2 linked regions of the Parasegetibacter sp. NRK P23 genome follow. The main gene of each other region encodes a partner of the protein of the gene in region 2 in a complex. Links are inferred from orthologs where the notes say so. Each region holds a gene or a part of one and is shown on either strand. Other genes may lie near its edges.

What was found. Proteins that work in one complex are often made in the same cells at the same time.
Region 1: the proteins of trxA (region 2) and trxB are in contact, whole or in part, in a crystal structure (PDB 1F6M), measured with the Escherichia coli proteins. The link is inferred for Parasegetibacter sp. NRK P23 from one-to-one orthologs.

The regions. Positions count from the first base shown.
Region 1 is NZ_JAMDLG010000015.1:23,393-30,080, forward strand. What follows is about bases 479-3,458. They hold trxB (thioredoxin-disulfide reductase), read right to left. Parts: upstream 2,454-3,458; coding sequence 1,503-2,453; downstream 479-1,502. Other genes in these bases: M4J38_RS17610 (lipopolysaccharide assembly protein LapB), read right to left, coding at 479-975; M4J38_RS17615 (dihydroneopterin aldolase), read right to left, coding at 1,020-1,385; M4J38_RS17625 (DUF4249 domain-containing protein), read right to left, coding at 2,561-3,458. Also shown: M4J38_RS17605 (ATP-binding protein), read left to right, coding at 1-246; more of M4J38_RS17610, read right to left, coding at 253-478; more of M4J38_RS17625, read right to left, coding at 3,459-3,472; M4J38_RS17630 (RNA polymerase sigma factor RpoD/SigA), read right to left, coding at 3,825-4,682; M4J38_RS17635 (BlaI/MecI/CopY family transcriptional regulator), read left to right, coding at 5,040-5,405; M4J38_RS17640 (TonB family protein), read left to right, coding at 5,410-6,688.
Region 2 is NZ_JAMDLG010000001.1:1,951,435-1,959,488, reverse strand. The notes cover bases 5,343-8,054. They hold trxA (thioredoxin), read right to left. Parts: upstream 7,009-8,054; coding sequence 6,676-7,008; downstream 5,343-6,675. Other genes in these bases: dnaE (DNA polymerase III subunit alpha), read right to left, coding at 7,085-8,054; M4J38_RS07960 (NupC/NupG family nucleoside CNT transporter), read right to left, coding at 5,343-6,569. Outside these bases: M4J38_RS07990 (TonB-dependent receptor plug domain-containing protein), read right to left, coding at 1-774; M4J38_RS07985 (oligogalacturonate lyase family protein), read left to right, coding at 1,043-1,843; M4J38_RS07980 (hypothetical protein), read left to right, coding at 1,843-2,292; xseB (exodeoxyribonuclease VII small subunit), read right to left, coding at 2,299-2,502; xseA (exodeoxyribonuclease VII large subunit), read right to left, coding at 2,495-3,832; M4J38_RS07965 (DUF2851 family protein), read left to right, coding at 3,983-5,275; more of M4J38_RS07960, read right to left, coding at 5,277-5,342. UniProt on the Escherichia coli protein: Participates in various redox reactions through the reversible oxidation of its active center dithiol to a disulfide and catalyzes dithiol-disulfide exchange reactions.

The DNA.
Region 1 (6,688 bases), on a different replicon or contig from region 2:
AGTTTCACCAAACTCCAGGAGCATTTCGAGCACCAGGACATGAAAGGCATTCAGTATTCAGCGCACAAGTTAAGCGGCACCGCGGTTTCCGCAGGACTGGTACAACTGTCGCGCATAGCCGTAAAACTGGAAGATATGCAGGAGTTTGATCCCGGCACCATCAGCGGTTACCTCAAAAAGATGAAAGAAGAGATGATTACCGGCTTTGAACTGATGGACAAGGTTTCACGCGAGGGGACAGAATAAACGAGCCTACTTCCATTTTTTCAACAATTCTCCCGCTTCTTTTTTCGCATTGGAATCGTCTTCCGTGAGGTTTTTGTATTGCAACATTGTTTCCAGCGCCTGGATGGCTTTTTTCCTTTCGCTGTTCTTGTCGTAGGCCTTGGCGAGCTCAAGGTAATTCAGCAGGAACTTAGGTTGCAGGTTCCTGGCTTTTTCAAAATAAGTGATGGCCTCCTGCAAACTGGCTTTGGGAAAACCGCCATAGAAAAGCTTTACGGCCGTGCGCTCTACACTGTTTAGGTTCCAGACCTCAAAATGCCATTTCCCCAAAACATGGTATGCCTTGAAATTATCAGGATCGGCTTCCAGTGCCTGCTCCGCATGGGATTTTATTTCCTTTACAGCGGCTACTTTTTCCTTTGCGGAAGCCACCATGGCCATTCTTCCCAATGCGATGGCCATGGCCACGTGCGCCGCGGCCGCTTTGGGTTCCAGTTTCAGCGCCAGTTCAGCGTATTTTTTTGCGGCGCGGTAATAATCGTTGCGGGCCTCGTTTTTTTCCTGCCTGAAGCCTATCCGGGCGCAGAGCTCGGAACATTTCACGAGCGCGGAAACATGGGTGGGCTGGATCCTGAGCGCCTGCTGGTAAGTTTTTAATGCCGCCTGTTCATTCAATGCCGCCTCATACTCCTCGCCTTTACTCATCAGTGCAGGCACCTGCTGTGCAAAGATGAAATTGCACGTAAGCATCAACGTTAATATCAGAAAACATCTTCTCATAGGTGGAAATTGAATCAGTTGTTTTTTTTCCAGGAGTAAGAAACGCCTACCCTTCCATCCATTCCCGCGATTGGGGCGGTCAGCTTATCAAGGAACAGCTCCATTTCAGCGATCACCGGGTGCGCGGCCGCAATTTCTTCCGCCAGTTCCATGACAACAGTTTCCAGTAAGGGCGTTGCTTTCTCCATTCTTTTTTTCACACGTTCATAAATATCGGCGTAGTTGACTGTATCTTCCAATTTGCGTACCACTTCTTTTGCGGGATGCAATTTCACGATAATGTTCAGTTCAAACTGGTTACCGGTCTGCTGTTCCTGGGGATGCCAGCCGTGGTAAGCGAAGAAACGGAGTTGTTTTAAATGAATGGTGATGGTTTGCATAAAGAAATTTACTCGAAAGAACAGTACGGACGTCGCATCAAAAGCGTGAAAGGCCAACTAAAAAGGCCGTATCATTTTGATACGGCCCCTAAGATAGTATATTTCGGGAAGCATTGTTTAGGCCAGTCCCGCAGCGCTCAGGTACCTTTCCGCATCCAAAGCGGCCATACAGCCACTTCCTGCGGCGGTAACGGCCTGGCGGTAAATCTTATCCTGCACGTCGCCGGCGGCGAATACCCCTTCCACATTCGTTTTGGACGTACCTGGAACAGTGGTAATGTATCCCGCTTCATCCATGTCAAGAAACTCTTTGAAGATGTCTGAATTCGGCTGGTGACCAATAGCCACGAAGAACGCGCTCACGGGAATGGTGGTGGATGCGCCGGTGCTCAGGTTTTTAATCCTTACGGAATCTACTTTGTCTTTACCCAATACTTCTTCGGTATCTGAATGCCAGTGGATCACAATATTGGAGGTCATCTTCACGCGGTCCTGCATTACTTTACTGGCACGCATACCATCTTCCCCTTTGCGCACGATCATGTGTACAGTATTGCAAAGTTTTGAAAGATAGATCGCTTCCTCGCAGGCGGTATCACCGGCACCCACAATTGCCACGTCTTTACCGCGGAAGAAGAAACCGTCGCATACGGCGCAGGCGCTCACGCCGAAGCCGTTCAGGCGTTGTTCACTTTCCAGGCCGAGCCATTTGGCGGAAGCGCCTGTGGAAATGATTACCGCGTCGGCATGAATTTCTTTATTGTCGTCGATCCACACTTTGTGCGGCTTGCTGCTGAAGTCCACTTTTGTAGCGATACCGAAGCGGATATCTGCACCCATACGCTGGGCTTGTTTTTCGAAATGCACCATCATCTCAGGCCCCTGAATGCCTTCCGGATAACCTGGATAGTTCTCCACTTCCGTGGTGATGGTGAGTTGTCCGCCTGGCTGAATACCCTGGTACAACACGGGTTTCATGTTGGCGCGGGCGGCGTAAATAGCGGCGGTATATCCGGCAGGACCGGAACCTATAATGAGGCAGTGCACTTTTTCTATCGAATTTTCCATACCTGGTCTGAGCTTAAAAGATTTTCAATGTGGGCCAAAATTAACCGGAAAAAATCAATTCCGAACGGCGGCTTTACCAACGCCTGTATATCATGTGCATAACCTGTTCAACGGGGGATTTCCAGGGTCAGGTACTGCACCGCGTAGCCTCCGAAATAGCCGAGCGCCCTGCCTTTCAGGTTAGAAGTAACTTTTGTGGGAGAAGAGAATGGGTTACCTATACTCTGGTAACTGAACTCCACGGTGCGCCAGAAATCAAAGGTAGCTTTATCGATGTTACAGAATTTAACGGTTACGGTATCCCCTCTTGAAAAGAACGCGTAATCTTCAAGATCGATCGTGGTGTTCCGGTCGACCCCTTTATCCACCTGAATATCGTAGGTGGTGCCATCCACGATCTGGTCGTCGTAAACGGAGGCGAGCCCGGGGAGAAAAAACCCGTTGTTTACGCGGGTGAAATAACGGATGTAGTTACCGAATCCGGGCGGATCGGTAACCCGGCTCATCAGGCTTACCAGGGTGGTATCCTTGTTTGAATCTACTTTTTTCCACCAAAGGGAGTCTATTGTTTTACTCAAAATGGGAATAGTTGTTTCAGCAGTGATCTCCGTGCCATCCGCAACAATTTTCATACGGTAAGATTTGCCCTGCTCCCCAACGAATGCCGTTGCGAGGTTGGAAGAATCGATAGAATAATAATACAGGCTGGCACCGGAAGGCAGGGGCTGCGCGTATTCTTTTAAGCGGTGCGTGCGTGTTCCGTTTGATATTTCTATGGAAGCGCCGCGCACGAATGAGCCCGTGAGTTCTTCAGGGGTTATTTTGCTGAAATAATTCAGAGAGGTTGTAAGGATAACCCGCGGTGGCATGCCGTTTTCAATATTGCCATCCACCACTATGGAAGGCGTGGTGATTTCAGGAGTGAAGGAGATATTTTTTTCACAGGAAATAAGGAGTAAAACACTGAGAAACACGATAGTGCTTTGCATGAGGCGTATTCCTAAGTGTGTTTTTTTCATGGTTTCTTTAAGGTGATTTTTGTTGGAGCGTTTTGTTTTTGTTTCTCGCAACGACGCCACGGCGCGACGTTGGCGGTTGATTATTTGATACACCCGAATTATATTCGATACTGGTTTAGAACGTGATTTAATTACACTAAATCTTTTAAATCTACTGAAACTTCATGCCTACAATTGAAAATAAAAACCTCATCCCCTTCGAAAAATACCTAATCTAAAAACCCGTTGCACCTGCGAGGAAAGAAGCAGGCGTCGTTGCGAGAAATTAATAACACCCTCACACAAAATTCGTTCAAAAAAAAATCCCCACTGAAACGCAGCGGGGATACCATTCAATATACTTCACCAAGGATTACCCCAGGTATGCTTTCAACGCATTGGAGTAGCGTGCTTTCTGCAAACGCTTGATCGCCCTTTCCTTGATCTGGCGGATACGTTCTTTGGTAAGATCGTATTTCTGACCGATCTGCTCAATGGTAACACCATTTTCGCCGTCCAGACCGAAGTAGGCGTTCACGATTTCCGCTTCGCGTGGACTGAGTGATTTCAGTACGCGACGGATCTCATTGCGGAGAGAATCTTTCATCACATCGTCATCCGTATCATCACCACCTTCCAGCAGGTCACCCATAGCTACGTCTTCCGCTTCGTGCACGGGTGCATCGAGTGAAGTGTGGCGGCTGTTGCTCTGGAAAATATTGTTGATCTCGGTTTCGCTCATTTCCAGGATTTCAGCAAGTTCTTCAGTAGAAGGCTCACGCTCGTGCTCCTGTTCAAAAGCCATATAAGCTTTGTTCGCTTTGTTGTAGGTTCCGATCTTGTTTTGCGGAAGACGCACCAGACGTCCCTGTTCGGCCAAAGCCTGCAGGATAGACTGACGGATCCACCATACCGCGTAAGAAATGAATTTAAAGCCCTTTGTTTCATCGAAACGCTGGGCAGCTTTGATCAGACCGAGGTTACCTTCATTGATCAGGTCACTCAAACTTAACCCCTGGTGCTGGTATTGTTTAGCCACCGACACCACAAACCTCAGGTTCGCTTGTACCAATTTGTCAAGCGCCTTCTGATCACCCATCTTGATCCGCTGTGCGAGAATCGTTTCTTCTTCGGGGGTGATCATCGGGATTTTGGAGATTTCCTGGAGATATTTTTCAACCGCCTGGGAATCCCGGTTCGTGATCTGGGTAGCAATCTTAAGTTGCCTCATAGTAATTATTAAGAATGATTATAATAGATAACAGTCAAAAGATGCGATATGTTCAGGGGAAGTTGCAAAGGGAAAGTTATAACCCAGGGGCTTACCCGAAACCGTCTGCAAAGGTAGCACACGAAGTTCGTTTCTCATAGCCCCTGTGGAAAAATACACCACAATTCGTTCCTGTAGTTTCATTCCAATCAAGCAAATTCAACTGCTTACACACTAATTAAGACGCAAAAACAGGGTTTACCACCCATACAACATGTGGAAAACACTGTTAAAGATTTGCTAAAACACCTATTAACTAAAAAAATAGTTACAAAACTAAACTTTTAGTTTTAGCTTCGGGTAACTAATTTTTTAGTGATGAAAATACTTACAAAAGCGGAAGAACAGGTAATGCAGGCAGTATGGCAATCGGGCGGCGGATTTCTGAAAGATATCCTGGATGAAATGCCGGAACCAAAGCCACATTCGAACACAGTGGCCACGATCCTGAAAATCCTGATCGAAAAAGGGTTTGTACGTTTCGAGGCTCAAGGCCGGAATAATTACTATTCCGCCGCAATCGGCAAACAGGCGTACGGCAACTCCAGTTTAAAGCAGGTGGTGAACAATTATTTCGAAGGGAACCCCGCCAGTATGGTCTCCCACTTCGTGAAGAATGATTCCATTTCGGTGGAAGAACTGGAAGCTTTGCTGCAACAAATTAAATCATCCGGAAAAGCCTGATACCATGGAAGCCTTACTCTTGTATGTTTCAAAGATGATCCTCTGCTCCGCGATCCTGTACGCTTACTACCATTTTTTCCTGAAAAATAAATCGTTCCACCATTACAACAGGTTCTACCTGCTGGCTGCTGTACTCGTGAGCGCTGTTGTACCGGTGCTCCGCATCCCCTTCCTGTTTCCACAGGAGGAAGACACTCCCGCGTTTGTATATAAGACGCTTGAAGTAATTGTTGTAACTGGTGGTGAAATGGAGACCGACCTTTGGAGCGAGCTGGTAAGTCACCCACTTTTCTCCATTGCGGGAATAGCGCTGTTGTTATATGGCAGCATCGTAATGTGGAAGATATTTTATTTTGGGACCTCGCTTCGTTCCATCTTCCACATCAAACGCAAGTATCCGCAGGAAGTTGTAAGCGACATCCATCTGTACCAGACCAATGAACCCGGAACACCTTTCTCTTTTTTCAGCAATATCTTCTGGAACCGGAAGTTCCCACTCGATTCGGATAAAGGTCAACAACTTTTCCGGCACGAACTCTTCCACGTGAAGCAACGCCATTCGATCGATAATGTGTTCATGGAACTCGCCACCGCCATCTGTTGGATCAACCCGGTGTTTCACCTCATCAAAAGGGAACTCCATACCATCCACGAATTCCTTGCCGATGAATATGCCAGTTCCGGCAGCGACCGCTACGCTTACGCGGAAATCCTACTGGTACACGCTATCCATGAGAAAAAACAATCACCGCTTGTGCATTATTTCTTTCGTTCACCTATTAAAAGACGTATAGCCATGATTTTACAAACCACTTCCAACACCAGTTTCAGCTACCTGAGAAGGCTGATGATCCTGCCCATTGCCACACTGCTGTTCAGCGCATTTGTATTGCGTGCGCAGAAGTCCATTCATTCCGACATGCCGGGATCATCAGCATCCGCAAACCCTGCATCCAATTATGAAAAATCGGCCACACCGCTCACTGTAGTGATTGATGCCGGACATGGCGGACAAGATGGCGGCGCACAGGGCCACGATCGATTAGAAAAAGAATTCACGCTCGCCATCGCGCAGAAAGTAAAAGCGCTTTCCGCCAACTATGGCGTTAACGTGCTGCTCACGAGGAACGATGATTCTTATCCTGATTTGAAACAAAGAACGGAGTTCACTAAAAAAAGTAAAGCCGACCTGTTTATTTCTTTGCATATCGGCGCTGAACCAACAGTAAAAGGCGGCGTAAAAGTTCCGGAAGATCAATTGCAGTCGGGCATAGACGCTTTTA
Region 2 (8,054 bases):
TGCGATCACTTCTATCTTTTCAATATTGGAGGCCGGGATCTGGCGGATATCAAAACCACCACCTGCGTAATCGCCGGAACTGTAGCCAGAGGCGCTGAACGTCCGGAATGCGCCCCATTTGCCAACGTCATCCGTTTGCATGTTGGCGTTATTTGAAATGCGCGCGTCATCTACAATGATCCCCACGCCAAAAGCATTGTTCTGTCCAATGCCTGCAAGCGTACTTGCGCCGCGCAGCGTAATGGCCCTTGCGCCCTGAAGGTTGGTGTTGGTTATGGATTTCCCCGGGAGGAGTTGCAGAATATCATCCAGGCTGTAAGCTTGTATCTGATCAATGGCGGCCCTGTTAATAAGAAAAGAGGAGTTGGATTGCGCCCTTGTACGGATTCCATTTACTTCCACTTCTTTCAACCGGAGGCTCTGAGGTTGAAGCAGTATGGTGCGTGCATTGATTCCATTCGGGTGAATCTCCTTTGACGCATACCCGGCGTAAGAAACAAGCAATGTTGTGTTAGAGGTATTCAGCGTCAGCTCACCTTTGTCGCTGGCCATCCACCGCATCTGAAGATCAGTTGTTTGAACGGTCGCAAATGCAAGCGGCTGATTCGTAACACTATCCCTGATGGTCAATTTGACCGGCACTGCTTGCGCAGTTCCCCCTAACGCAGCCCCAAGTATCAGCACGATAAGGAATACCTGTTGTGCGCGTAAACGCCATGTACCACTTGTTTGGTTTGTAAAAGATTGAAATTCAGGATTTGTCGCCACAGCCATCAGAGCTCGTTGTTGAGGTTGCGAAATTCCATTTCTTAAATGGATAAAGTTTACGATATCGGGAAATCGATTTTCGAGAAGGGGAATTAATTTTCAATTATTCATAGCTGTGAGGTAAGAATATTGAAACTTTTCAGCGCATATTCAGGCCTAGAACGTAAGATGGTTGCAAAAGCATTTATATTTTCCCGGCTTCCCCAGGTGGCAGGATTGTACAGGACAATCAACCGCCATAAAAATCCTTACTTCAATATCTAACGATTGGCAAATGAAATCAGTCATCCTGCTATCTTCCGTGTTGGCATTCAGCACAACCGAATTGTATGCACAACCAGTTATGGAAACCGGCGGACAAAAAATGCCGGACGAATGGATCGATAAATCCACCGGACATAAAGTGATCAAACTCACCAGGAGGGAAGGAAACAACATGAGTTTCTACTTCCACAACAACCCCTTCATCGGGAACAAAATGATCTTCTACGGCACGGATTACCTGCATACCGCCAAAAATGATTCCGTGAAACAGGAAACCGGCAATATCCCCGCCGCCAATAAGCAATTGTATAGTGTCGATCTTCAAACGAAAAAAATAGAACAACTCAGTTTTCTTCCCCATCCCATGAACGGGGAAATTGTAGCGAAGAAATCAAATAAAGTGTATTACCAGTTAAACGACAGCGTTTTCGCAACGGATGTTACCACTAAAGCGACCAAACTGGTATTCAGGTTTCCCGCTGATTTCAAAGGCAATATCACGACCATCAACAGCAACGAAACCCTGCTGGGCGGCGCCTGGAGCAGTCCGAAGGAAAGGGATATCTTCAAAGCCAATCCCAACAAATCAAGTTATTTTAACCTCATCTACGAGGCCCGGGAACCGCGAACACTTTTTACCATTGATGTAAACACGGGTTCCCTTAAAAAGATATTCACCGACAGCGCCTGGCTTAACCATGTTCAGTTTTCCCCTACAGATCCGGATTTGCTGATGTTCTGCCACGAAGGACCCTGGCACAAAGTGACCGGATCTGGACCATCAATGTGCACACAAAAGATACGATGCTGATGCACCGCCGTACAATGGACATGGAGATTGCCGGACACGAATGGTTCGCGCCCGATGGCAAAACCATCTGGTTCGATTTACAACAGCCAAGAAGCGTCACCTTCTTTGTAGCCGGCGCCGATGTTAAAACAGGTAAGGAGAAAAAATACAGGCTCGAAAGAAATGAATGGAGCATTCACTTTAATATTTCGCCGGACCAGCAATTATTCGCCGGAGATGGCGGCGACCCCGGGCAGGTGGCCAAAGCGCCAGACGGTGAGTGGATATACCTCTTCAGGCCGGAAGGGGATAGGCTGATATCTCAGAAAATGGTGAACATGAAGCACCACAATTACAAGTTGGAACCCAATGTGCACTTTAGTTCCGATGGTAAATGGATCATCTTCAGGGCTAATTTCGAGGGCCATACAAATGTTTATGCCGTGGAAATCAGTAAGCCTGGTGATTAGCATAACTTATTCGGAAGTGTCCAGTTCTTTTAATACTTCCTGCACATCCAATTCGGTTTGCGTAAGTTTTAGCTTACAAATGGAGATCAGTTGCGCGGCTCTTTTCACTTTCACCGAAAGTACATCCACACTTACCTCACCTTTTTCCAGTTCTGTTACAATTTCCTGTAGTTCCCGGAACGCGGCCGTATAATCAGGTTGCTCACTCATTGATTTTATTTTCAACATGGGAAGTTACAGAACTTTCTATTGTACCGTTGTACAAATGGGTAACCAGTTTGCTGCCGGGCTCCAACTTTCCCGCATCAGCAACAACACGTCCTTCAAACAAAGTAATGCTGTAACCGCGTTTTAAAGTTTGTTCCGGACTCAACAAGCGAATATTGTTTTCCAGATGTTTGAGTGCAGTTGAATTGAACTCCAGTAATTTGAATGGAATACGCTCCAACTGTTCACGGTTGCGGGTCAGTTTCTCCCTTTCTTTTTCCAGGACGCGATTGGCGTACCACACCAAAGAAGTCTGCTGTAAACGAACAGATGCTGCATGGGCAGCCGTCGCCTTGCGTACCGCCGCATGCAACCATTTTGAAGTATTGTCCAGCGCGAGTTTCTTTTCTTTAAGCAATGCGGGCAGTGTTTGACCGAGGTATTTTTCTGCCGCGAGAACCGGTGCTTCAAAAGCGTTCACCTGCCTGATCAGCACTTCTCCCAACTGGGTTGGCGTAATGCAATTCGTATGGGCCACCATCTCCGCCACGGTTTCGTTGGTGGAATGCCCGATTCCTGTAAGCACCGGCAGCGGGAAACGGGCGATGGCGGCGGAAAGCGCATGGTCGTTGTAGCACGACAGTCCCACATCACCTCCTCCGCCTCGTACAATGGCTACCGCGTCAAAATGATGCCGTACTTTATGAATACGCTTTAACTGGTTGATGATGCCGGATACGGCACCCGCACCCTGCAACAAAGAAGGGAACAGCAGCGTGCCGAACCTGTACCCGTATTGGTTTTCATTCAGCACGCGCATGAAATCCGCGTATCCTTTACTGGTGCTGTCTGAAATAATGGCGATACGGTTGGGAACAGGCGCCAGCAGATGTCGCCTGTTTTGATCGAACAGGCCCTCCGCTTTTAACAAACGGATGCTGTTTTGTTTTTCTGCTTCGAGGTCTCCCAGTGTATAAGCGGGATCCATATCAAGAATGCGCAAGGCAAGGCCGTATACCGGATCGAAACTGATCTTTGCGAGGAGCAATACTTTGATACCTTCTTTTAACGGCTCATGAATGGTGGAAAGAAACAGGCGGTTGATGCGCTGGTAGTCGTCGCGCCAGAGGTTTGACCTGATCTGCGCGATCACTTTACCATTTGATTTTTCCACCAGTTCCGGATAGCAATGTCCTGATTGCTGGTAGAAATTCAGCTTGTTCATTTCGGCCCTGATCCACCAGGTTCCGGGAAACTTATCTTCCAGCGTTTGCTTCACGATGCGGAGCGTATCATGCAGCGAAAGAATCGTTTTTTCGGAAGTGTTGTTCATTGAATGAAAGTAGGAAGAATACCGTGATCTGATCTTCTATTTATCCGTTTTTTCCGGAATTTCTACCCCGTGAAAACAGCATTGCATTCCGGTGTTTTCACCTTTGTATGACAATAGGGCCCATGCTAATTTTGGAAAAAGAAGTGAAGTATGGTATCGGAGCGGCTGTTGCAATATATATGGGAAAGCGCCAGTTTTGATGTGCGGGATCTGCGAACGATCCAGGGACAGGCGTTACAGGTGATACAAAGGGGAAGCTGGAACAGGAACCAGGGGCCTGACTTTCTGCTGGCTACGATACGGATCGATGGAACGATACTGGTCGGAAATATTGAAATGCACCTGAAAAGTTCAGACTGGTTCAGGCATGCGCACGAGCGGGATGCACAATACAAAAACGTGATCTTGCATGTGGTGTGGGAGCATGATGATAAAGCGCCCGATATTCCCGTGCTGGAAATGAAAGAAAGGGTCGCCTCCATATTGCTGGGACATTACGAAAAGCTGATGCGTCAGCCGGAAACGATTGCCTGTGCCCGTATGCTGCATAAAGTAAACCCCGAAGTATGGCGGGAATGGAAGGAAAAGTTATTGCACCGCAGAATGATGAGCAAGGCAAACCTGGTATGTATGATGTTACAGCAAAACAACAGCGATTGGGAAGAAGTGAACTGGTGGATGCTGGCCAGGGCCTTCGGACTGCCCGTAAACAGGGATGCTTTTGAAAATGTGTCGCGCTCCATTCCACTGAAAGTACTGATCAGGGAATCGTTTCATCCATTACGGGGAGAAGCCTTGTTGATGGGGCAGGCAGGAATGCTGGAAGGGAATTTCTGTGATGAATACCCACGTGCTTTACAGAAAGAGTTCAGGTTCCTCGAAAAAAAGTACAGGCTCAAACGGCCCGCGCTTCAGATGAAACTGCTAAGAATGAGACCCGCGGCCTTTCCAGGCATCAGGCTTTCACAACTGGCTGCGCTTGTACCGTTGCGGCAACGGCTGCTGCCCAGGTTCTGTGCGGCTGAAACCCTTGAGCAACTGAAGAAGATACTGGAATGTTCCGCCTCCCTTTATTGGGAAACCCATTATCGATTTGATGAAGCCTCCGGTGCCTGTGCAAAGAAAATGGGCGCACAGCTCTTCGAGTCGCTCGTATTGAATGCCGTAGCGCCTATGGTATTCGCTTATGGCGTCGTGCACCGGAAAAAAGAATTATTGGAAAGGGTGGGGAAGTGGCTTTGGGCACTGCAACCGGAAACCAACAACAGGATTACCGCATGGAACAAACTAGGTGTTGGCGCCAGTAACGCGGCCGACACACAGGCTTTGCTGGAATTGACCAACGAGTATTGCGCACCACGGAAATGCCTGGAATGCGGCATAGCCCAATCATTGCTCCTTATGGAAGAAGATACCTGGGGAGAAGAGGAGCCGCCGCCTTAAATCAGAACAGCGCGCCGGCGATACAGCCACACATCAAACAGGCAATGGTACCACCAATAAGTGCTTTAACGCCCAGTTCCGTAAGGTTCTTGCGTTGGTTGGGCGCCAGTTGGCTGATGCCCCCGATCTGTATTCCGATAGAAGCAAAGTTCGCGAAACCGCAAAGTGCATAGGTGGTAATGAGTATGGATTTGGGATCTGAAATGGCACCGGAACCTTTCATCTCTCCGAATGAGATGTAGGCCACAAATTCGTTGAAGATGGTTTTCTCGCCCAGCAGTTGCCCGACCTGGATCATTTCGGCACTGTTCACGCCAATCATCCACGCAACGGGGGAGAAGATGTAGCCGAGCAGCATTTGCAGGGAAAGGGAATCGTACCGGCCGTTGGTAAAACGGGCGATATCGTCGTTGATGCTGAACCAATGTCCTACGGAACCCAGTACCCAGTTGCAGAGGTACATGAGGGCGGTAAATACGATGAGCATAGCGCCTACGTTCACCGCCAGTTTAAGACCATCGGTCGTACCAAGGGAAATAGCGTCCAGGAAATTGTCGCCGATCTTTTCTTTGGGGACTTTTAATTCGCGGATCACATTACCGGTCTGAGGAAAAAGAAGTTTAGAGACAACGATGGCGGCAGGTGCGCTCATGATCGACTGGCTGAGCATGTGCAACGCGAAGTACTTTTGCTGATCGATGTCGTTGCCACCCAGAAAACCTACATAAGCCGCGAGTACGCTGCCCGCTGTGTTGGCCATGCCACCCACCATAATACAGAGTATCTCGGAACGGTTCATTTTATCGAGGAAGGGGCGGATCATCAACGGCGCTTCGGTCTGACCCAGGAATATGTTCGCAGCGGTAGATACACTCTCCGGCCCGGAGATACCCAGTTTTTTCAGGAGCCACGCGAATACGTACACGATTTTTTGCAGCACACCGAGATAGTACAACATGGCGGAGAGCGCGGCGAAAAAGATGATATTCGGCAATACCTGTACCGCGAACACGTAAGCCCAGTTCCCGGTAGGATCCGCCAGTTTGCCGAAGATGAACTCGGTGCCTTTGTGGCCAATGTTAATCAGTTCAACAAACTTATCCGATATCCATCCGAAGAATAGTTTAATGAAGTTCACCTTTAATACGCCCAGCGCGAAACATATTTGCGCCACCACGCCAATGCCTATGAGTCTCCAATTGATGGCCCTACGGTTGTTACTCAGGAGGTAACAGATAAAAAGAAGGAAGAACATGCCAATGGCACCGCGGCCCAGATTTTCCCAATGCAGCATCCGGTGTGTTTATTTCTGTTAGTAGGTAATAATCGGGGCAATATAGGGAAATATGGGCATAAAAAAAGCCATCCCGGAGGATGGCCCTGTATAGAAAGGAATTGTATTACAGGTGTGCGTTGATCTTCTCAACGAAACGGGCTTTCGGCTGTGCGCCTACCAGTTTGTCTACTACTTCACCACCTTTGATGAAAAGGATGGCGGGGATGCTGGTGATGCCGTATTTGGTGCTCAGTGCCATGTTGTTGTCAACATTCACTTTACCTACGTTTACTTTACCGTCATACTCCTTGCTCAGTTCTTCGATAACGGGTCCGATGGCACGGCAGGGGCCACACCATTCAGCCCAGAAGTCAACTACTGTCAGTTTATCGTTTTCCAGCACCTGGGTCTGGAAGTTCGTGTCGGTGAATTCTAAAGCCATAATGATTGATTTTATTTTGTTAGCTAATTTTATTTTTGATATAAGGCTGCAAATTTACACCCATTTGGCGAATTTGCCAGTTCTGTCAGTTTTACTGTGAATTCGTTAACACACGTACGTCAATTTCAGGATGCTCCTGTAAAAAGACGGCCATTTCGTCATTCATTTCAAAGCCGGTTTCACTTGTTAAAAGACTCACCCTTTTCTGTGCCGCATGGTCCAGGATATTGAACCTTATGCCGGTTTTGCCGGGGTAGGTCCTGAAGTTGTTTTCCAGGAATTCAATCAGTTCTGTGGAGACGCTTTTAGGAGACATGTCCAGGATAAGTTGTTTGGTCATGGTTTTCTTCAGCGTTTCCAGCAGGGTGATCTGCGACAATTTGAATTCAAAATTATCTTCCTGGTTGAACCTGTTCTTGAACGCTCCTACGATATGCAAAACCGTGCCCGGCGTGAAATAATCCTTGTACCGCACGTAATCTTCACCAAACAGCGCGATGTCCATTTTACCACTGTAATCTTCCACGTTGAATATGCCGAATTGTTTGCCCGTTTTGGTGAGCCGGTGTTGCGCATCTGTTACCAGGCCTGCCAGACGGAAACTCCTGTTCCTGTTGGTTTGCGTGAGGATGTTGTCCTTGTATTCATTGTATTCCGCGACGGGAGTTATGCCGAAATGGGTCATTTCAAAACGATAGTTGTCGAGCGGATGGCCACTGATAAAGATGCCTGTTACCTGCTTCTCATTGTCGAGTAATTCGATAAGACTCCATTCGGGACAAGGAAGTATTTTCGGTACCGCGATCTCAGGCATTTCCATGGCGCCGAACAGGCTGTTGCCCGTGTGTTGCTGGTTGCCCTGGTAAACGTTGCCGTATTTGATGATCTTTTCCAATCCATTGGTATTGTCTCCTGCCGGGGTATGAAAATACTGGGCACGGTGGAACTCCGGGAAACAATCGAACGCACCCGAATAAGCCAGGCATTCCATTGATTTTTTATTGACCGCGCGTTGGTTTACCCGGCGCACCAGGTCGAAGATGTTTTCATAAGGACCACCT